DNA from 4 places in the Mesorhizobium sp. M0862 genome. Region 3 is predicted to be linked to each of the others. Evidence: riboswitches for the same ligand, from Rfam matches in the RefSeq annotation. Region 3 holds a riboswitch; each other region holds the start of a gene.
The links. A riboswitch is a leader RNA that binds a small molecule or an ion and turns the genes downstream of it on or off. The one in region 3 is predicted to bind cobalamin.
Positions count from the first base shown of each region.

Region 1: another riboswitch for cobalamin. It lies ahead of NKI15_RS04895 (DUF1636 family protein); the one in region 3 lies ahead of NKI15_RS21690 (aromatic ring-hydroxylating oxygenase subunit alpha).
Region 2: another riboswitch for cobalamin. It lies ahead of NKI15_RS04660 (CbtB domain-containing protein); the one in region 3 lies ahead of NKI15_RS21690 (aromatic ring-hydroxylating oxygenase subunit alpha).
Region 4: another riboswitch for cobalamin. It lies ahead of metE (5-methyltetrahydropteroyltriglutamate--homocysteine S-methyltransferase); the one in region 3 lies ahead of NKI15_RS21690 (aromatic ring-hydroxylating oxygenase subunit alpha).

Region 1 covers NZ_JAMYOJ010000002.1:468,682-473,741, forward strand. Annotated here, with positions in the region: gene NKI15_RS04880 (NuoB/complex I 20 kDa subunit family protein) at 1-10, opposite strand, end outside; gene NKI15_RS04885 (NADH-quinone oxidoreductase subunit A) at 1-366, opposite strand; gene NKI15_RS04890 (winged helix-turn-helix domain-containing protein) at 694-1,896, shown strand; cobalamin riboswitch at 1,926-2,130, shown strand; gene NKI15_RS04895 (DUF1636 family protein) at 2,169-2,594, shown strand; gene cobW (cobalamin biosynthesis protein CobW) at 2,597-3,649, shown strand; gene cobN (cobaltochelatase subunit CobN) at 3,668-5,060, shown strand, end outside.
Region 2 covers NZ_JAMYOJ010000002.1:422,804-427,863, forward strand. Annotated here, with positions in the region: gene cbiB (adenosylcobinamide-phosphate synthase CbiB) at 1-61, shown strand, start outside; gene cobO (cob(I)yrinic acid a,c-diamide adenosyltransferase) at 210-824, opposite strand; gene cobU (bifunctional adenosylcobinamide kinase/adenosylcobinamide-phosphate guanylyltransferase) at 826-1,338, opposite strand; gene NKI15_RS04655 (CbtA family protein) at 1,331-2,134, opposite strand; gene NKI15_RS04660 (CbtB domain-containing protein) at 2,150-2,329, opposite strand; cobalamin riboswitch at 2,366-2,562, opposite strand; gene NKI15_RS04665 (gamma-glutamylcyclotransferase) at 2,630-3,322, opposite strand; gene NKI15_RS04670 (aromatic ring-hydroxylating oxygenase subunit alpha) at 3,458-4,633, shown strand; gene NKI15_RS04675 (MFS transporter) at 4,641-5,060, opposite strand, start outside.
Region 3 covers NZ_JAMYOJ010000015.1:27,913-32,972, forward strand. Annotated here, with positions in the region: gene bglA (beta-galactosidase BglA) at 1-440, shown strand, start outside; gene NKI15_RS21670 (ABC transporter ATP-binding protein) at 507-1,619, shown strand; gene NKI15_RS21675 (DUF680 domain-containing protein) at 1,693-1,926, opposite strand; gene NKI15_RS21680 (DUF680 domain-containing protein) at 1,998-2,201, opposite strand; gene NKI15_RS21685 (DUF680 domain-containing protein) at 2,268-2,474, opposite strand; cobalamin riboswitch at 2,974-3,175, shown strand; gene NKI15_RS21690 (aromatic ring-hydroxylating oxygenase subunit alpha) at 3,293-4,540, shown strand; gene NKI15_RS21695 (FAD-binding oxidoreductase) at 4,578-5,060, shown strand, end outside.
Region 4 covers NZ_JAMYOJ010000030.1:35,712-40,771, reverse strand. Annotated here, with positions in the region: gene metK (methionine adenosyltransferase) at 1-1,098, shown strand, start outside; gene NKI15_RS29065 (adenosine kinase) at 1,201-2,193, shown strand; gene NKI15_RS29060 (hypothetical protein) at 2,239-2,508, shown strand; cobalamin riboswitch at 2,600-2,747, shown strand; gene metE (5-methyltetrahydropteroyltriglutamate--homocysteine S-methyltransferase) at 2,842-5,060, shown strand, end outside.

The DNA.
Region 1 (5,060 bases), on a different contig from region 3:
TCAATCCCATTCCAGCGCTCCTTTTTTCCATTCATAGGCAAAGCCGATGGTCAGCACCGCCAAAAACACCATCATCGACCAGAAACCGAGCATGCCGATCTTCGAGAACGACACCGCCCACGGAAACAGGAAGGCCACTTCCAGATCGAAGATGATGAACAGGATTGACACCAGGTAGAAGCGGATGTCGAATTTCATCCGGGCATCGTCGAACGAGTTGAACCCGCACTCGTAGGCGGAAAGCTTCTCCGGATCGGGATTGCGATAAGCCACCAGGAACGGCGCGATGATAAGCGCCAGGCCTACAACCGCGGCCACGGCGATGAAGAGGACGATGGGCAGGTATGAACTGAGGAGTACGTTCATGCTCGGCTTTCCGTTGGCGGCCAATCCACTTTGATTACAGCAACCAACCCTAATGCGGAAGCGCGACAGTTTAACCGCTGAACCGTTTTAGGTGCCTTTGCTGCAACGCGGCGAGGGTTAGCGCACGGCTTTCAGCGAAGCAAGTCAAACCTTGTTCAAAAGACAGTGCTGGACGGCAGGCCGGGAAAAACTGGTCCGATCTCCTCCTGTTTGATTTCCTTCATCTTTCACTCCACTTTTGTCTCCTGACACATCTCCCGCCATTTGCCTGCTAGCATGACCGGAATCGCCGGCTAAAGTCGGGAAAATGGTTCGAGGCAAGACACTTTGACGAAGGACAAAATCTCACTCCCCGCGGCCAGGCGCATCGCGCTCGCCGCGCAAGGATTTCTCGATCCCCGCCCGGTCGGCACGCCCGATCGCCGCCACCTCGCCCGCGTGCTGTCGCGCACCGGCTTGCTGCAGATCGATTCCGTCAGCGCGGTGGTGCGCGCCCACTATATGCCGCTCTATTCGCGGCTTGGCCCCTACCCGCTGGCTTTGCTCGACAATGCGGCCATCACCCGCAAACGCACGGTGTTCGAATACTGGGCGCATGAGGCCTCGTTCCTGCCGGTCGAGACCTACCCGCTGATGCGCTGGCGCATGCAGCGGGCCGAGCAAGGCGACGAAATGTATCTCGGCCTCGCCAAATGGGGCCGCGAGCACGCCGCCTATATCGAAGAGATCTACCGCGCGGTCGCCGAGCGCGGCCCGATTGCCGCTTCGGCACTGGAAGGCCAGAAAGGTTCGGGCGGCTGGTGGGGCTGGAGCCACGCCAAGCACGCCTTCGAATGGCTGTTCTGGGTCGGACGCATCACCACGGCGCACCGCCGTGGCTTCGAGCGTTTCTACGACCTGCCCGAGCGCGTTCTGCCGCAGGCGATCCTCGATCTGCCGGTGCCGGCGGCCGAGGACGCGCACCGCGAATTGCTGCGCATTTCCGCCCGCGCCCACGGCATCGCGACGTCGGGTGACCTGCGCGATTATTTCCGCTTGTCGCCGGCCGACATGAAGGGCCGGTTGGAGGAACTGGTTGAGATGGGCGAGTTGCTGCCGGTAAACGTCGAAGGCTGGGACAAGCCGGCTTACCTCTATAGGGACGCCCGCCTGCCGCGAAAGATCGAGGCCCGCGCGCTACTGGCGCCCTTCGATCCGGTGGTCTTCGAGCGCTCGCGCACCGAGCGCCTGTTCGATTTCCACTACCGCATCGAGATCTACACCCCGGCTGACAAGCGCCAATATGGCTACTACGTGCTGCCCTTCCTGCTCGGCGACCGGATCGTCGCCCGCGTCGATCTCAAGGCCGACCGCCCGGCCAGCGTGCTGCGCGTCCACGCCGCCTACGCCGAACCCGGCGCGCCGCCGGAAACTGCCGCAGAGCTGTTCGAGGAATTGAAGCAGATGCAGGGCTGGCTTGGCCTTGAGCGCATCGAAGTGGCGCCGGCCGGCAATCTGGGGAAACCCCTGGCCGACATCGCCATGTCGTAGCAGCGCGTTGACACAACTCCCCGCAACAGCCTAAATCCGCTCCAGACGGTCCCCTGCCCGCAACGGCAAGGGCCAAGAGGGAATGCGGTGCGGGACGAAAATCCCAAATCCGCGGCTGTCCCCGCAACTGTAAGCGAAGAGCCAAGGCCGAAAGCCACTGGGTAACACCGGGAAGGCGGCTAACCAAGGCGATGACCCGCGAGCCAGGAGACCTGCCGTCTGAGACAAAGTATCCGATCGCCTGGCGGGTTTCCGGGCAAGGAGCACGGTTTTTGGACCAGAACAGCAGTTTTTCGGCTGGCACAGCGGACATTGCGTCCAGGGACAACGACGCCCTGACCGGCGTGACCGTCATCGTCTGCGCCTCCTGCCGCGATGAGACCGGTTCCGACGCCCATCCGCGCGCCGGCGAATTGCTGGCTGAGGACACACGCCGCGCCGCTGCCGGCGATATCCGGGTCCGCACCGCCGAATGTCTCGGCAATTGCAAGCGCCGCCTCAGCGCCGCGATCCTGCGCGATGGCTGCTGGAGCTATGTCTTCGGCGATCTGACCGCAACCAGCGGCGCCGACCTCGTTACCGGCGCAAAGCTCTTCGCGACTTCGGCCGACGGCCTCATCCCGTGGCGCGGCCGGCCCGATAGCCTCAAGCGCGGCCTCGTTGCCCGCATCCCACCCCTCGACATGCTGAAGGACTGACGATGAACGCTTCAAACCCGGCCGCCAACCTCTCCCGTGTTCCCTGCACTGTCGTTACAGGCTTCCTCGGCGCCGGCAAGACGACGCTGGTCCGCCATCTCCTGGAAAATGCCGGCGGCAAGCGCATCGCCATCATCGTCAACGAGTTCGGCGACATCGGCATCGACGGGGAAATCCTGAAAGGCTGCGGCATCGACACTTGCCCCGAGGAAAACATCGTCGAACTGGCCAATGGCTGCATCTGCTGTACAGTCGCCGACGATTTCGTGCCCGCCCTCGACAAGATCCTCGCGCTGACACCGAGGGTCGACCACATCCTGATCGAGACCTCGGGCCTCGCTCTGCCCAAGCCGCTGGTCCAGGCGTTCCAGTGGCCGAGCGTGAAGAGCCGGGTAACCGTCGACGGTGTCATCGCCGTGGTAGACGGCCCGGCGCTGGCCGAAGGCCGCGTCGCCAACGACATGGACGCTTTGCAGGCACAGCGCGCTCAGGACGAGACGCTCGACCACGACGATCCGGTCGAAGAAGTCTTCGAGGACCAGATCGCCTGCGCCGATTTGATCATCCTGTCGAAGAGCGATCTAATGGACGCCCCCGGTTCGGCCCGCGCCAACGCCATCATCAATGAACATTCCGCCCGCGCCGTGAAGATCGTGCCGACCGCACATGGCAAGCTCGATCCCTCGGTGCTGCTCGGCCTCGGCCTCGCCGTCGAGGACGACATCGAGAACCGCAAATCGCACCATGACGGCGCCTTCGACCACGAGCATGACGATTTCGACACCTTCATCGTCGACATCCCCTCGATCACCAACCCGGACGAACTGGCCAAGCGCGTCGCCACGGTTGCCGAGGAACAGAATGTGCTGCGTGTGAAAGGCTTCGTCGATGTCGGCGGCAAGCCGATGCGGCTTTTGCTGCAGGCCGTCGGCCCGCGCGTCAATCATTACTATGACCGCGCCTGGGCGGCTGAGGACGACCGCCGCTCGCGTCTTGTCGTCATTGGCCTGAAAGGACTGAACCGCCCGGCGATCGAGCGTATACTCGCCGGCTGATCCAAACCACGAGCCGAAATGCATATACTCACCACCACATCCGCCTCGCTCGACGATCTCGCCGAGCCCGTCGATCTCGGGCAGACGCCGGCGGATATCGTGGCGCTGTCCTTCACCGACAGCGACCTCGCCGGCCTCGCGGCGGCGTGGAAGGCCGATGCCGCCCGCCTGCCGTCGATGCGGCTGGCGGCGCTGCGCGACCTGCGCCATCCCATGTCCGTGGACCTCTGGATCGACAGCGTCGCCCGCCAGGCCAAGGTGATCTTGGTGCGCATCCTCGGCGGCTATGACTGGTGGCGCTATGGCTGCGACCAACTCGCGGTGACTGCTCGCGAACGTGGCATCAAGCTGGCGCTGCTGCCTGGTGAAAGCCATGACGAGGACCTCAGGCTGATCGAAGCCTCGACGCTGCCCCGCGCGGAGCTGGACGGCCTGCTGGGCTATTTCCGCGAGGGCGGGCCGGAGAATATGACAGCGCTGATGCAAAGATTGGCGGGGCTGGCGGGACGGGATGCGGCTTCGGCTGACCCGGTTAGCGTGCCGAAAGCTGGTTACTACGAGCCAGGTCGCGGCGTGGTGGGCAAGTTGGATTTGGCCAATGTCGGCGTTCCTTCACACCCCCCTCTGTCCTGCCGGACATCTCCCCCGCAAGGGGGGAGATCAGCCGTCACCAAAGCCGGCTCCTCTTCGGCCCCGTTGAACAGGAAGCTGTCTGGGTCATCTAAGATTGGCGAAACCGTTGACGACAGATCAATCTCCCCCCTTGCGGGGGAGATGTCCGGCAGGACAGAGGGGGGTGGGCGGGAACTCGGCGCAGACAACATCAACTCTCCCATCATCCCCATCCTCTTCTACCGCTCGATGCTGCTGGCCGCCGATGTCGCGCCAATCGATGCCCTCTTTGATGCACTCCGCCAGCGCGGCATGAGACCGGTCCCGATCTTCGTCTCCAGCCTGAAGGACCCGACGTCGCTGGCCTTCGTCGAGACCGCGCTCGCCTCGCTCAACCCCGCCGCCATCATCACTTCAACCGCCTTCGCATCCGGCGCCGAACCCGGCGTCCAAACCCTGTTCGACCGGGCCTGCGTGCCGGTCTTCCAGGTCATCGTCGCCACCACCCGCCGCGACGTCTGGGACAACAACCAGCGCGGCCTGGCGCCGGCCGACCTTGCCATGCATGTCGTGCTGCCCGAACTCGACGGCCGCATCCTGGCCGGCGCGATTTCCTTCAAGGGCGAGAGCGAGACCGACCCGGCGCTCGGCCACCGCGCCTTAGCGAACCGCCCGGAACCGGATCGCGTTGCGCAAGTGGCGGAGCGTGTCGCGGCGTTCATCAAGCTGCAGCAGACGCCCCGCGCGACGCGTAAGTTGGCGATCCTCATTCCGGACTATCCGAGCGCGCCCGGCCGCA
Region 2 (5,060 bases), on a different contig from region 3:
CTATCTGCTGATTGGGCTGTTCGGGTTGCTGTCGGCGGTGCTTATCGCGGTGACGTTCTGAGAGCGTACCGTCGCCCTTCCTTTACCCTCTCCCTTGTGGGGAGGGTCGGCGCGAAGCGCCGGGGTGGGGGACTGCGACCTACGAGGACCCCCACCCCGATCCGCTTCGCGGATCGACCCTCCCCACAAGGGGGAGGGTACGAAACCCCTCAAAACTCGATCCCCTGCTGTGCCTTCACGCCGGCCGAAAAATGATGCTTCGTCACGCCCATCTCCGTCACCAGATCCGCCGCCTCGACCAGCGCCGGCTTGGCGTTGCGGCCGGTGACGACGACATGCAGACCTTCGCGCCGCGCTTTCAGCGCCGCCACCACTCGGTCGAGATCGAGATAGTCGTAGCGCAGCGCGATGTTCAGTTCGTCCAGCACGACGAGGCTGATCGAGGGATCGGCGATCAGCTCCAGCGCCTTGGCCCAGGCGGCTTCGGCCGCCTTAATGTCGCGCTTCAGATCCTGCGTCTCCCAGGTGAAACCCTCGCCCATCGTGTGCCAGACGACGCGGCCGCCAAACGCCGCGAAGGCATCCTTCTCGCCGGTGTGCCATTTGCCCTTGATGAACTGGACGATTCCGACGCGCTTGCCATAGCCGAGCATGCGTAGCGCCAGCCCGAAGGCAGCCGTGGTCTTGCCCTTGCCGGGTCCGGTGTTGACGATCAGCAGCCCCTTCTCGACCGTCTTTTCCGCGACCTCGGCGTCCTGCACCGCCTTGCGCTTGGCCATCTTGGCGCGATGGCGCTCTTCGTCTTTTGCGTCGATATCGGTCATCTCATTTCACCTTGAGCGGCAGCCCCGCCACCATCAGAAGCACCATATCAGCTACCACCGCGATCTGCTGGTTGAGCCTGCCGGCGGCATCGCGGAACCGGCGTGCCAGCGCATTGTCGGGCACGATGCCTTGTCCGACTTCGTTGGAGACCACGAACCACGGCCCGCGCGGCCACGAAAGCACATCGGCCAGCCGTCGGCACTCCCCCTCTAGATCATGATCGGCCAGCATATGATTGGTCAGCCAAAGCGTCAGGCAGTCGACAAGCACCGGCTGGTTGTCCGGCAATGCCTCGAGCGCACCTGCAAGATCAAGCGGAGCATCGATGGTCGCCCATCCCTCGCCGCGGCGCGAGCGGTGTTGCGCGATGCGCTCGCGCATTTCGCCGTCATAGGCTTGCGCTGTGGCGATATAGGCCCATGGCGGCGGCAACGCCGTCGCCAAAGTTTCGGCATGCGCGCTCTTGCCGGAGCGCGCACCGCCGATGATGAAGGTCAAACTGCGATCAGGCAAAGCTGTCGCGCAGGCTGGTCGCGGTGCCGGTGAAGCGCGAGTGCACTATGCCGACAACTGCGCCGAGCACCAGCCAGAACACCAGATTGGTCAGCGTCACCGCCACCACGAACTGATGATGCAGGCCCTCCGGGATCGGCGTTACGAAACTGTCAGGCTGCGGCGCGCCGACAATATGCGGGGCGACGATCAGGACGACGGCGAGCACGGTCAGGGGCGCCGACGTGCGGAAGGTGATAAGGGCAAGGCCGATCGCGGTTGCCATCACCGTTGCCCACCACCAGATCTGGCGCTGTATGAGATCGGCCGCCGGCATTGCCGGCAGTTCCGGCGGCAGGCCGAGTCCCGGCGCCAGCGTGAACACGGCAAAGCCCGCCAGACCCCAGAACACGCCCTGGCGCCAGCTGCCGATGCCGCCGGCGAACTCGGAAACCGCCACCAGGACCAGCGCGAAGCCGATGCCGGTGACGATATTGGCGACGACACTGAAGGCGAAACGCTCGAAGCCGTCGGCCGGCGCCCAGCCTTCGTCCTCCGCCGGCGCGGCTGCTTCAGCCGGGGCTGCGCTGCTCACGGCATTTTCCGCCGGCGCGGCGGTGCTCATGGCATTGGTGTCCGCAGCGTTGGCGGCGGGCGCCGCGGCATGCTCATGCTCATGGCCGCCACCAGCCTTTTCGTAGACCTCCGCCTTGAGGATCAGCGGCACGGTGGCGTAGGCCTGCATGCAGGCGAGAGCGACACCGGCCACGAGCCCTGCGATCGCCGCGATGAACACGACGTTGCGAAACAGGTTCATGATGTCAGATCCTCGTCAGTGGCAGGGAAACGCCATCGAATGGCGATAGTCGTGCGCCGCATTGTGGACCGCATCGATGTGCGAGAAACCGACAACGCCGACGACGAAAATCCCCAGAAACGCGCTAAGCACGAGCTGCATGAAGCGCGACTGCGAGGAGACGGAAGCGCCGAGGGAGACGGAAGCGGTATTCATATCTTGTCCTTTCGCCCTCCACCCGAGGGCATCGAAGTCAGTTCCCTGTCGCCGGCAGGTCTCCTGGCTCGCGGATCAGCGCCCTTCCCCACCTTCCCGAAGAAAAAATCCTCAGTGGCTTGGAGAGGACTACCGCACACAGTTGCGGGGGCAGCCACGGCATTGGGCCAACAAGTCAGCCCTCACCGCATTCCCTCTTGGTCCCTAACGGAACCGACGACATGCATGACTATAGGCTGAAACGGCCGCATCCGGCAAACCAAATTCCGCCGGCCAACAGCGCGAATGCGCCATGCGGCGTTACGGGTTCAACGCGGTGATCCGCTCGGCAACCAGCCGCTGCAGCCGCCACAGATGGCGATCGTGAATGCCGCGCTCTTCAAGGTTTTTCACCGTGTTGTAGAGATAGTCGGCGCCCGACCCCCAGTGCCCGCAGGACGTTGCCAGCCTTTCGACGACCTTGCCCTCGTCGAGCGGTCCTGAATAGGTCAGGCCGTTGCGGTTGATGACGAAGGCCAATGCCCTGAGCGGTCCGGCCTCGCTTGCAAGCTTGAGCATGCGCGGCCGGTAGCTTGTCGGCTTCAGCGTGACTTCGCGCCGGAAAAGCCGGCCCAACTGCTCGCGCCGGTTATTGCCGGTCAGCCGAAAGGCGACGCCCTTGCATTGTCCGCCACGGTCCAGCGCCATCATCAGGCCGGGGCTGTCCTTGGTGCCGCGCCAGCGCGTGATGTTCATGCAAAAGGACCGATGCCAGCCGCGCGCCAGCGCAACGCGGTCCTCGACATAATCTATTTCCGGTTTCCAGATCAGCGATCCATAGCCGAACAGCCATAGCGGTTCGCTGTCCGGGAGTTCGACCTGCAATTCATCCAGCAGCGCGTCATAGTCGGCGTCATCGAGATGCATCGCGTCCGGATCCGGCCCGGGGTCTCTGATCTCGCGCCAGCAGCGCGCGACCAGCTCCGGCGTAAGCGACATCTGTCGTGCGGCCACTTCCGAATGCCCCCAATTTCCGAATGTCCCGTGTCCACGACATGATTATGCGCCGCGCCTGCAACCGGCAATGCGGCACTCTGATTGACAAACGATTTGCCGGGGTGTCGGCTGACGCTTCATAGGAAGCCAGCCATGCATCCCAGCCCGAGCGAGCGCGACCCCTATAACGGCCTGAGCCGGGCCGAACCGACGCTACCGTCATCGGCCTATTGGGATAGCGAGGCTTACCAGCGCGATCTCGACGCCATCTGGCACAAAAGCTGGCTGCTCGTCTGCCGCGAGGCCGACCTCGCCCAGCCGCTGGCGTTCAGGACATTCCGCGTCGGCACGCAGGAAATCGTCATTCTGCGGGACGAGACCGGCGAGTTGCGCGCCTTCCACAACACCTGCCGGCATCGCGGCTCGCAGCTTTGCCAGGAAAGCGAGGGCCGGCTGAAAGCGCGGCTCATCACTTGCCCCTACCACGCCTGGTCCTACTCGCTGCGCGGCGATCTCGTGCGCGTTCCCTCGAAATCGCTGCCAGATGGTTTCGACAAGGCCGATCATCCGCTCTACCGGGTGGCGCTGTCGGTGTGGCGCGGTTTTGTCTTTGTGAACCTTCAGCAGGCTGCGGCCGGCTCCGCCGGGACCTCCTTCGATCCCGCATCCGGCGACCTCGCCAACTGGCCGCTGGAAACGCTGGTATCAGGCCATGTCCTGCGCAAGGTGATGAACTGCAACTGGAAGATCTTCTGGGAGAACTTCAACGAGTGCCTGCATTGCCCAGGCGTCCACAAGGACCTGTCTCGGCTGGTGCCGATATACGGCCGCGGCCTGATGAGCCGGCACGACGACCCCGACTGGGTCCGCCATGCCGACAATGACGCGCCGGAGTTTTCGGGTGGCCTGCGCGCCGGCGCCGAGACCTGGTCGCGCGACGGACATGCCCATGGCCCGGTCTTCCCGGGCCTGACGCCAGCCGAGCGTGCGGCCGGACAGACCTATGCCACCAGCCTGCCCTCGATGTTCATCGTCGGCCATGTCGATTATGTCAGGACGGTGCGACTGATGCCGCTCGGTCCCGAACAGACCGAACTCACCGCCGAATGGCTGTTCGCGCCCGAGGCGCTGGCTGAGACGGACATCGACAATGTCGTCGCCTTCGGCACCCAGGTGCTGGAGGAGGATGCCGCGATCTGCGAGATCAATCAGAAAGGCCTGCGCTCCATGCGTCACGCGGCCGGCGTGCTGATGCCGGAGGAGTACGATCTGCACCGCTTCCACAACTGGGTGCGCGAGCGGCATGCAGCGCTTGAGGCAACCGCCTGATCGGCGACTAAAGCGACTTCGGCAGATAGCGCCAGGTGATAAAGCCGCAAACAGCGGCCAGAATGCCCAGCGTCACGAACACCGAGCCGAGGCCGAAAAACGCCAGCACCACCGAATAGACCAGCGGCGGCGTCAGCTCGGAAAAGTCGAGATAGGTGCGGTAGACCGCGGCCATCTGCGCCCGCTCATAGGACCGCACCGAGCGCATGAAGGCGGTCGAGCCCAGTGCATCGAGCGCGATGGTGAAGAAGGCGCCGCAGAGCAGGAAAAAGCCCGTAAGCAGCGGCGCGGTAGTGCCGACCGCGCCCGCCGCAAGCAGCGTCGCCGACATCGCGAAATAGGCAAAGGTCATGGTGCGCCGGCCGCCGAAGCGTTTTCCAGCCTTGCCCCAGAAGATCGCCATGAACAACAGCGCATTGCCGGCCGA
Region 3 (5,060 bases):
GGCCCGAATTCAAGGGCCGCGACGGCTGCCGCACGCCGATGGTGTGGGATGCAACCGCCAGCAATGCCGGCTTTTCGACGGCCAAGCCCTGGCTGCCGGTGCCGGGCAAGCACTTGTCGCAAGCGGTCAATGTTCAGCAGGGCGACGCGGCCTCGCTGCTCGAGCACTACCGGCGCTTTCTCGGTTTCCGCCGCCAGCATCCGGCCCTGGCCAAAGGCGACATCGAGTTCATCGAAAGCGAGGGCGACACCGTCGCCTTCACCCGCCGTGAGGGCAATGAGCAGATCGTCTGCGTCTTCAATCTGGCCAGCAAGCCGGCCGAGGTCGATCTCGGTGGTCAGGCGCTGCTGCCATTGGCCGGGCACGGTTTTTCGGGACAATCCGGCACAGGTTCCATCCGCCTCGGCGGCTACGGCGCCTGGTTCGGGCGCATCGACTGAGTTTTTGACGAAACTGGATTTTTTGAGGAAATCCAGGTTCTCTAGGGAAATCACTGGGAGGAAATTATGGCCGATGTCACGCTGAGACAGGTGAAGAAATCATACGGCAATCTGCACATTCTCCACGGCATCGACCTCGACATAAAGTCGGGCGAGTTCATCGTCTTCGTCGGCCCGTCGGGTTGCGGCAAGTCGACCTTGCTGCGGTCCATCGCCGGGCTTGAGGAGATCACCTCCGGCGAGCTGAAGATCGCCGGCGAGGTGGTGAACGACGTGCCGCCTTCCAAGCGCGGCATTGCCATGGTGTTCCAGTCCTATGCGCTCTATCCGCACATGACCGTCTACGACAACATGGCCTTCTCGATGAAGATCGGCAAGGAAAGCAAGGCCGAGATCGACAAGCGGGTGCGGCAGGCCGCCGAAATCCTGCAGCTGACCAAATATCTCGACCGCCTGCCCAAGGCGATGTCGGGCGGCCAGCGCCAGCGTGTCGCCATCGGTCGCGCCATCGTGCGCAATCCGAAAGTGTTCCTGTTCGACGAGCCGCTGTCGAATCTCGACGCGGCGCTGCGCGTCGCGACCCGCATCGAGATCGCCAAGCTCAAGGAATCGATGCCTGCCACGACCATGATCTACGTCACCCACGATCAGGTCGAAGCGATGACGCTCGCCGACCGCATCGTCGTGCTGAAGGACGGCCATATCGAGCAGGTCGGCACGCCGATGGACCTCTACAAGAAGCCCGGCAATCTGTTCGTTGCCCAGTTCATCGGCTCGCCGGCCATGAACATCCTGCCGGCGACAATCGACAGGACGGGCAACCCGACAATCGTCAGCCATGTCGGCGGCCGCAAGGCAACGGTGCCGATCGCAACGCCGGCGTCAGCAAAGGGTGCGGCAGTCAGCTTCGGCGTGCGGCCGGAGGATCTGTCGGCCGCCACCGGCGCGGAATATCTTTTCGAGGGCGTGGTGGACTATGTCGAGCAACTCGGCGAGGTGCAGCTTGTCTATGTCGATATCGGCCGCGCCGACCTGCCGTTGGTGACCAAGCTGCCCGGCAATGTCGAGGTCAAGCGCGGGGCAAAGCTGCGACTGACCGCGGATGCCGGGGACCTGCACATCTTCGACGCCGATGGGCACTCCTTCTCGCTCAAGCCGGTGGAAGTGAAGGCGGCTTGAGATAGCTGCGTCGTACAGGCATGAAAAAAGAGCGGCGGGCCAGGCCCGCCGCTCTTTTTTTAAGCTTCGGCTGTTAGTTGTTGCCGAACCGATCCCTGTCGCTGCTCTGAGGAACGAACTTCTGTTGGTCGTTCGACGAGTTCAGCAGCTTGTAGACCGCCGAGTTGGTGCCGGTCGACGAAGTGCGGGTGGTGTCGACGGCAGCGGCCGGCTGGTTGGCGCCATTGGAGCCATAATTGTCGCTGCCGGCAAAGGCAGCGCTCGAAACAGCCAGAACGGCTGCGGTGGCAAGAACGATCTTCTTCATTTTAGTCTCCTGAATTTTTCTGATGCCGCCAGCTGCAGCGGATAAGCCCGCCACGTGCTGGAAACCGGCTTTTAGCGGCCGAAAAGGTTACGGTCGGCACCGTGGGCAGGCGCCTGCTCGGCTGGAGCCGACTTCTCAACCGAAGCCGTATGGCCACTATCGGTCGACGTAATCGCAGGCTGGTTGGCGCCGTTCGAACCGTAGTTGTCGCTACCGGCGAAAGCGCTGCCGGAGATGGCCAAAACGGCGGCGGCAGCAAGGATGATCTTTTTCATTTCAAATACTCCTGAATTTTTTGGGATCCCGAGAGCGACGGGTTAGCCGCCCTTCTTTGGTCGGGATCAGCGATTGCCGTAGAGGTCGCGGTCGGCGCCCTGAACGACAGGCTGCTTGTCAGCGTGCGCCGGCTTCTGAATGGAAGCCGTATACGAGCTGTCGACCGAGACGGCTGGCTGGTTCGCACCATTGGAACCGTAATTGTCGCTACCGGCGAAGGCGCTGCCGGTGATCGCCAAAACGGCTGCGGCAGTGAGGATGATCTTTTTCATTTTTAGGACTCCAGTTTGTCTGTCCGTCTAGCGGCGTGTCTTGGGAGGAATTCGCGTCGTTCGGACAGCCCCGATGTGGGAAAGCCATAGGCTGGTTTCCAATCACGAAGTTGTTCCGTGTGGACCACGGTCCTGCACCTTGAAATTGTGCCAGGAAGTTCTTCTATGGTCATTTATCGTATTGTTTTCAGTTGCTTATGTCGAACCGAGTGGTTCGCTCCGGTGTCGGTTTCCGGGCCGTCGTTCACACCGTCCTGCACGCATTGTCAACAGAAACGAACCGTTCGGTTCGATTAGAGATTGCTAATAGTAACTTTTCGATACCGTTGAGCCCTTTTTGCCCCCGATCGGAACTGGATCCGCAGCGATTCGAAACGGCGATGATAGCGCCGCAAGACAGGATCTCAGCCCTTCGGTGGTCGGCGGGGCGTATGCCGCGCGTGTCGCGCCGCATGGATATGATGTCGCTTTCATGCCGACGTCGCGATCGCTGCCGTGATTAGATGATCGCATCTCAGGTGCCGCTTCGTGACGACGCAGCGGAGAATTGGGAAGCCGGTCAGAATCCGGCGCTGCCCCCGCAACGGTGGTGGAGTTGAAGTCGCAACGGGAGACCACTGGGCAAGAGCCTGGGAAGGTGTCGCGATGGTCCGCAAGGACAACTCCAGAGCCCGGAAACCAGCCCGAGATGCATAGACTCGACTGATCGCGGTGGGCGGTCAAGAGGTGGATAGTGCATGTCCGGCGCCGCGCCGGCCTGAGTCCGATCCTTCCTCCATCACCACCAAGTTCAGTCCTTAAACCACGAGGACAGAACTATGGATACGCGCAACGACATGCTGAGGCTCCTGAACGGCCGCAAGCAAGGCTTTTCGCTGGAACAGCCCTTCTACACCGACCCGGACTATTTCAAGCTCGACATGGAGCACATCTGGTATCGCGACTGGCTGTTCATCGGCCATGATTGCGAACTGCCGAAGCCCGGCAGCTATATCACCGTGCAGATCGGCGATTATCCGGTGGTGCTGGTCCGCGACCAGAAGGGCAACATCAACGCCTTTCACAATTCCTGCCGCCATCGCGGCAGCCGTGTCTGCAACACTGAGAAGGGCATGGCGGCAAAGCTTGTCTGCCCCTATCACCAGTGGACCTACGAGCTTGACGGCCGGCTGCTGTTTGCCCGCCAGATGGCCGACGGTTTCGACAAGAGCCAGTTCGGCCTGAAGCCCGTCGCCTGCGAGAGCGTCGGCGGCTACATCTTCATCTGCCTGGCGAAAGAACCTGCCGACTTTGCGCCGATGCGCGCCATGATAGAGCCCTACCTCAAGCCGCACCGGCTGAATGAAGCCAAGGTCGCCTTCGAGAGCACCATCATCGAGAAGGGCAACTGGAAGCTGGTCTGGGAAAACAACCGCGAATGCTATCACTGCGCCGGCAATCATCCGGAGCTGTGCAAGACATTCCCCGAAGCGCCGACGGTGACCGGCGTGCAGGGCGCCGACAGCGATCCGGAGATGCTGGCGCACTGGGCGAAATGCGAGGCGGCGGGCCTGCCGAGCAAGTTCCGCATCGATCCGGCCGGGCAATACCGCGCCACCCGCGCGCCGCTGCTGCGCGATGCCGTCAGCTACACGATGTCCGGAAAGCGCGCGGTGACGAAGAACCTGTCCGACACTGTTGCCGCCGACCGCATCGGCACCTTGATGCATTACCACTATCCGACGACCTGGAACCACATACTGATCGACCATGCGGTCACCTTCCGGGTGCTGCCGATCAGCGCCACCGAAACCGCGGTGACGACCAAGTGGCTGGTGCACAAGGATGCGGTCGAGGGGGTCGACTACAACCTTGAGGAGCTCACCCATGTCTGGACGGAGACCAACGACCAGGACCGCCGCATCGTCGAGGAAAACGCCTTTGGCATCCTGTCTCCGGCCTATGAGCCCGGCCCCTATTCGGAGCTGCACGAGGGCGGCGTGATCCAGTTCGTCGAATGGTACGCGGCCTTCATCGGCCCGCGCCTTGCCGAAGGCGGCCGGCCGGCGCTGCGCAGCGTCGCGTGAGCTGGAGCAGGCGAAGAGGGACCAGAGGATGAATGCGATGACGGATCTTGGGCTCTATCGCCATCTCGACCAGATGGCGCCGTGGAACGATAGGCTGCAGGTGCTGGAAGTGATCGGCGTCAGCGACGAGGCGCCCGACGTCAAGACCTTCACCTTCCGCTCCGACAACCAGACCTGGTTCCGCTACAAGCCGGGCCAGTTCCTGACGCTGGAACTGCCGACACCGGACGGGCCGCTGATGCGCACCTACACGCTGTCGTCGTCGCCATCGCGGCCGTTTTCGATCGCGGTGACGATCAAGGCGCAGGCCGGCAGCATCGGCACGCGCTGGATGTTCGACCATCTGGCACCCGGCTCGCACGTCAAGGCCTATGGACCGGCGGGCGACTTCTCGTTGCACAGCCACCCGGCGGCCAAATACCTGTTCATTTCGGCCGGCTCCGGCGTGACGCCGATGATGTCGATGCTGCGCTGGCTGAACGACTGCGCGCCATGGACCGATGTCGGTTTCGTCAACTGC
Region 4 (5,060 bases), on a different contig from region 3:
GCCATCCTCGATGCCATCCTCCGCACAGATCCCAAGGCGCGCGTCGCCTGTGAAGCGTTGGTAAAATCAGGGATAGTCGTTCTGGCTGGCGAGATCACCAGCGATGCCCAGGTGGATTACAGCCAAGTTGCGCGCGATACGATTCTCGACATTGGGTACGACGACGAGGCCGTCGGCTTTGACGGCCGGCGTTGCTCCGTCGTTCATGCCCTCACCGAGCAGTCGCCCGACATCAGCCAAGGCGTTGACGAGGGAAGAGGGCAAGACCTCCAGCAGGGAGCGGGAGATCAGGGCCTCATGTTCGGCTACGCATGCCGCGAAACCGATACCCTGATGCCTTTGCCGATCCAGCTCGCTCATCGCTTGACGAAACGGCAGGCGTATGTCCGGAAGGCACAACAGCTTGGCTGGTTGCGTCCTGACATGAAATCCCAAGTCTCAGTGCGCTATGAGGGGTTGCGCCCGGTCGCCCTGGATACCATCGTCGTGTCGACGCAACATGACGAGCAGGTCTCGCAAGAGACTGTCCGCGAGGGCGTCATTGAGGAAATCATAAAGCCTGTCCTGCCTACCCACCTGGAGACGGAAGGCATCAGAATTCTGGTCAACCCGACGGGGCGGTTCGTAGTCGGCGGGCCGCGCGGCGACTGCGGTCTCACTGGACGCAAGATCATCGTCGATTCCTATGGCGGGATGGGTCGTCATGGCGGCGGCGCCTTCTCGGGCAAGGACCCGTCCAAGGTTGACCGCTCGGCTGCCTATGCAGCCCGCTATGTCGCAAAGAACATCGTCGCTAGCGGACTTGCGGACGTGTGCGAGGTGCAGCTTGCTTACGCAATCGGCGTGGCCAGTCCGGTTTCCGTCATGGTCAACACGTTCGGGACAGCCAGGGTTGAGGAAAGCAGGATCGAGCGCCTCATTCTTGAGTTGTTCGATCTCAGACCGAAAGGCATTATCAAGATGCTTGATCTCTTACGCCCTATATATCGCAATACAGCGACCTATGGCCATTTCGGCCGTGAAGAGCCTGATTTCACCTGGGAGAAGACAGACAGGGCAGACGAATTGCGTCGCGAGGCAGGACTCGCCGCCCCGTGAGACCGGCGAACGGATTGACAAGCGGAAAGCCCATTCCCACCGCGGACCCGCGCCTGGCAGGCGTGACGAGAAGCCGGTTCGGGTTTTTTGGCGGAGACATTGATGCCCGATTATGACGTGCTTTGCATCGGCAATGCCATTGTCGACATCATCGCCCAGTGCGACGACGCTTTTCTCGAGACCAACGGCATCATCAAGGGTGCGATGAACCTCATCGACACCAAGCGCGCCGAGCTGCTCTACAGCCGCATGGGGCCGGCGATCGAGGCCTCGGGCGGCAGCGCCGGCAACACGGCGGCGGGCGTCGCCAGCTTCGGCGGCCGTGCTGCCTTCTTCGGCAAGGTGTCGAACGATCCGCTCGGCGAAATCTATGCCCATGACATCCATGCCCAGGGCGTTGCCTTCGACACTAGGCCGCTTGAGGGACAGCCGCCGACGGCGCGCTCGATGATCTTCGTCACTCCCGACGGCGAGCGTTCGATGAACACCTATCTCGGCGCCTGCATCGAACTCGGGCCGGAGGACGTCGAGGCCGAGAAGGCCTCGGGCGCCAAGGTTACTTATTTCGAGGGCTATCTCTGGGACCCGCCGCGCGCCAAGGAGGCGATCCGGCAGACGGCGAAGCTCGCACACGAGGCCGGACGCGAAGTGTCGATGACGTTGTCGGATTCGTTCTGCGTCGACCGTTACCGGGACGAGTTCCTCGAGCTGATGCGCTCGGGCACTGTGGACATCGTCTTTGCCAACAGCCACGAGATCAAGTCGCTCTACCAGACCAAATCCTTCGACGAGGCGCTGGAGGCTATCCGCAAGGACTGCAAGATTGCCGCCGTCACCCGCTCCGAAAAAGGCTCGGTGATCGTGCGCGGTGACGAGACCGTCACCATCCAGGCGACAACGATCCGCGAACTGGTCGACACCACCGGCGCCGGCGACCTCTATGCCGCCGGCTTCCTCTACGGCTACACGACCGAACGCAGCCTGAAGGATTGCGGCGATCTCGGCTCGCTGGCGGCCGGCCTGGTGATCCAGCAGATCGGCCCAAGGCCAAGGCAGAATTTGCGCCGCGAGGCGGAAGGGGCTGGGTTGCTGTAGATGCGCGGGCAACTAACCAGCCGCCCTACTGACGCGATGACCGCAGTGGCGGAACTGTATCAAAGCTCGCTGATAGCGACAGCCATTCGCTTCGGAGAACTGACCCATGCTGCTGCCGTGAAGCTCGCTGGAGGAGCGGTGCAAGGCGTGCTTGCCATGACGGCATTCACCGTCATCCAGATCGTCACCAGCATTTTCCAGAAGCTCAGCTTGGGGAAGGCCAGTAAGGTTCCTGACGTAACGGAGAACTCGCGGCGTCCGTCGGACTTGACTTGCGATCACGTCCCACGATGCCGAATGCGGGCAGCAGACTGAATATTTCACAATGTTAGACAAAGGCGTAAAACGCGACCATATAACGACATAAACATTTCATTATGCGTCATTGACAAAGAGCGGGTTGCTGTGATTGTCTGCGTGTTGTGGTTCTCGCGTACGGTGCTGCCGCAGCGGAGCTAAGAGGGAAGCCGGTGCGATGCCGGCGCTGCCCCCGCAACTGTTAGCGGCGAGCCAACCCCGCGAGCCAGGAGGCCTGCCACGCGAATTACGTCCACGGGCGGGGTGTCTCGGTGGCCGCTGCAACCCGGCGTTGATGCCGGCCTGCTAGCGCCTTCCTTGTCACCGACGCCCCAATCATCGGGGTATGACATGACTGTCTCTCAGCAAATTCCTGTAGCAACGCTCGGCGTGCCGCGCTTCGGTCGTCGGCGAGAACTGAAATTCGCGCTTGAAAGCTACTGGTCCGGAACATCGTCCGCTGGCGACCTTCTTGCGACGTCGAAGGCGCTCCGTGCCGCTAGCTGGGAAGAGCAGCGCGATCGCGGCGTGTCGAAAATCCCGTCGAACGACTTCTCGCTTTACGACCATGTGCTCGACACCGCAGCCATGGTCGGGGCCGTTCCATCCCGTTACGGCTGGAATAGCGGCGAGGTCCCACTTGACATCTACTTCGCAATGGCGCGCGGCAACCAGGGTCAGACGGAGGATTGTGGACACGCTGGTTACCAGGAGGAGGCTCATGGACTTGGTGTAACCGCGATGGAAATGACCAAGTGGTTTGACACCAACTACCACTACATTGTGCCGGAACTCGATGATGATCAGACGTTCGCCCTCTCGTCATCGAAGCCGGTCGATTACTTCCTCGAGGCTAAAGCTCTCGGCATTCACACACGCCCAGTCATCCTTGGACCCATCACCTTCCTCAAGCTGGCGAAATCGCCTGCCGAGGGGTTCGGTCCCATCGCTCTCCTACCGCGGCTGCTGCCGGTTTACGAGCAGCTTCTGGAGAGGCTGAAGCTGTCGGGAGCCGACTGGGTGCAGATCGATGAGCCAGCGCTTGTCCTCGATCTGAACCCGAACGAACGAGCTGCGTTCGAATTCGCCTATGGCCAGCTGTCGAAAGCCGCGCCCGAGCTGAAGATCATGCTGGCTACGTATTTCGGGTCGCTGGGAGACAATCTCGAAACCGCGATTTCTCTGCCCCTGGCCGGCCTGCATATTGATCTCGTGCGCGCTCCCGAGCAGCTGGAAACGGTGGCTCGGCTCGCTCCGAAGGATCTGGTGCTCTCGCTTGGCTTGATCGATGGCCGCAACGTCTGGCGTGCGAACCTGCCCGCCATTCTCGACCGCATCAAACCGATCGTCGCCGGCTGGCCCTTGGACCGCGTCGAGATCGCGCCTTCTTGCTCGATGCTGCATGTGCCGATTGATCTGCGCATGGAGACGGAACTCGACGCGGACATCAGGTCGTGGCTCGCCTTCGCGGCCCAGAAGACCGACGAGCTGGTCTTGCTGGCCCGGGCCCTGTCCCAAGGCAGGGATGCGGTGGCAGGCGCGTTGAAAGCGTCTGCCGAGGCTGCCGCCACGCGCGTGACATCCACGAGGATCCATGACCCGCTTGTTCAGGGGCGGATCGCTAGCATTCAGGACAGCGCGAAGCGACGAGAGAGCGCTTTTGGCGAGCGCTCCAGAGTCCAGGCCGGCTCACTCGGGCTGCCGCCGTTCCCGACGACGACCATCGGGTCCTTCCCGCAGACGCCGCAGGTACGCAAGGCGCGGGCCGCTCATGCGAAGGGCCAGCTGAGCTATGTCGACTATGAGACGTTCCTGAAGAAGGAGATCGAGGCTGCAATTCGCTGGCAGGAAGAGATCGGGCTGGACGTGCTGGTGCATGGTGAGTTCGAGCGAAACGACATGGTACAGCATTTCGGCGAGCAGTTGTCCGGCTTCGCGCTCACCGAGCATGCCTGGGTACAAAGCTATGGGTCGCGCTACGTGCGTCCCCCCATCATTTTCGGCGACGTATCGAGGCGCAATCCGATGACAGTGCGCTGGTGGCAATTCGCCCAGTCGCTTACGGAAAAGCCCGTGAAGGGAATGCTCACAGGCCCAGTCACCATTCTCAACTGGTCTTTTGTTCGCGACGACGTACCCCGCTCCGAAGCCTGCCGCCAGATCGCGCTCGCCATCCGCGACGAAGTGACGGATCTCGAAAGATCCGGCGCAAGGATGGTCCAGATCGATGAGGCCGCGTTTCGCGAAGGATTGCCACTGCGCCAATCTGACTGGAAAGTCTATCTCGACTGGGCTGTCGAATGTTTCCGGATCGCTTCAACGGGTGTAAAGGACGCGACTCAAATTCATACCCACATGTGCTATTCGGAGTTCAACGAGATCATTCACGCGATCGCTGGAATGGATGCGGATGTCATTTCGGTTGAGACGTCGCGCTCGAAGATGGAACTGTTGGACGCCTTCACGAGCTCCAAATATCCGAACGAAATCGGTCCTGGCGTCTATGATATTCACTCACCACGCGTCCCGGAAGTCGGCGAGATTTCGGACTTAGTCATGCTTGCCCGCGA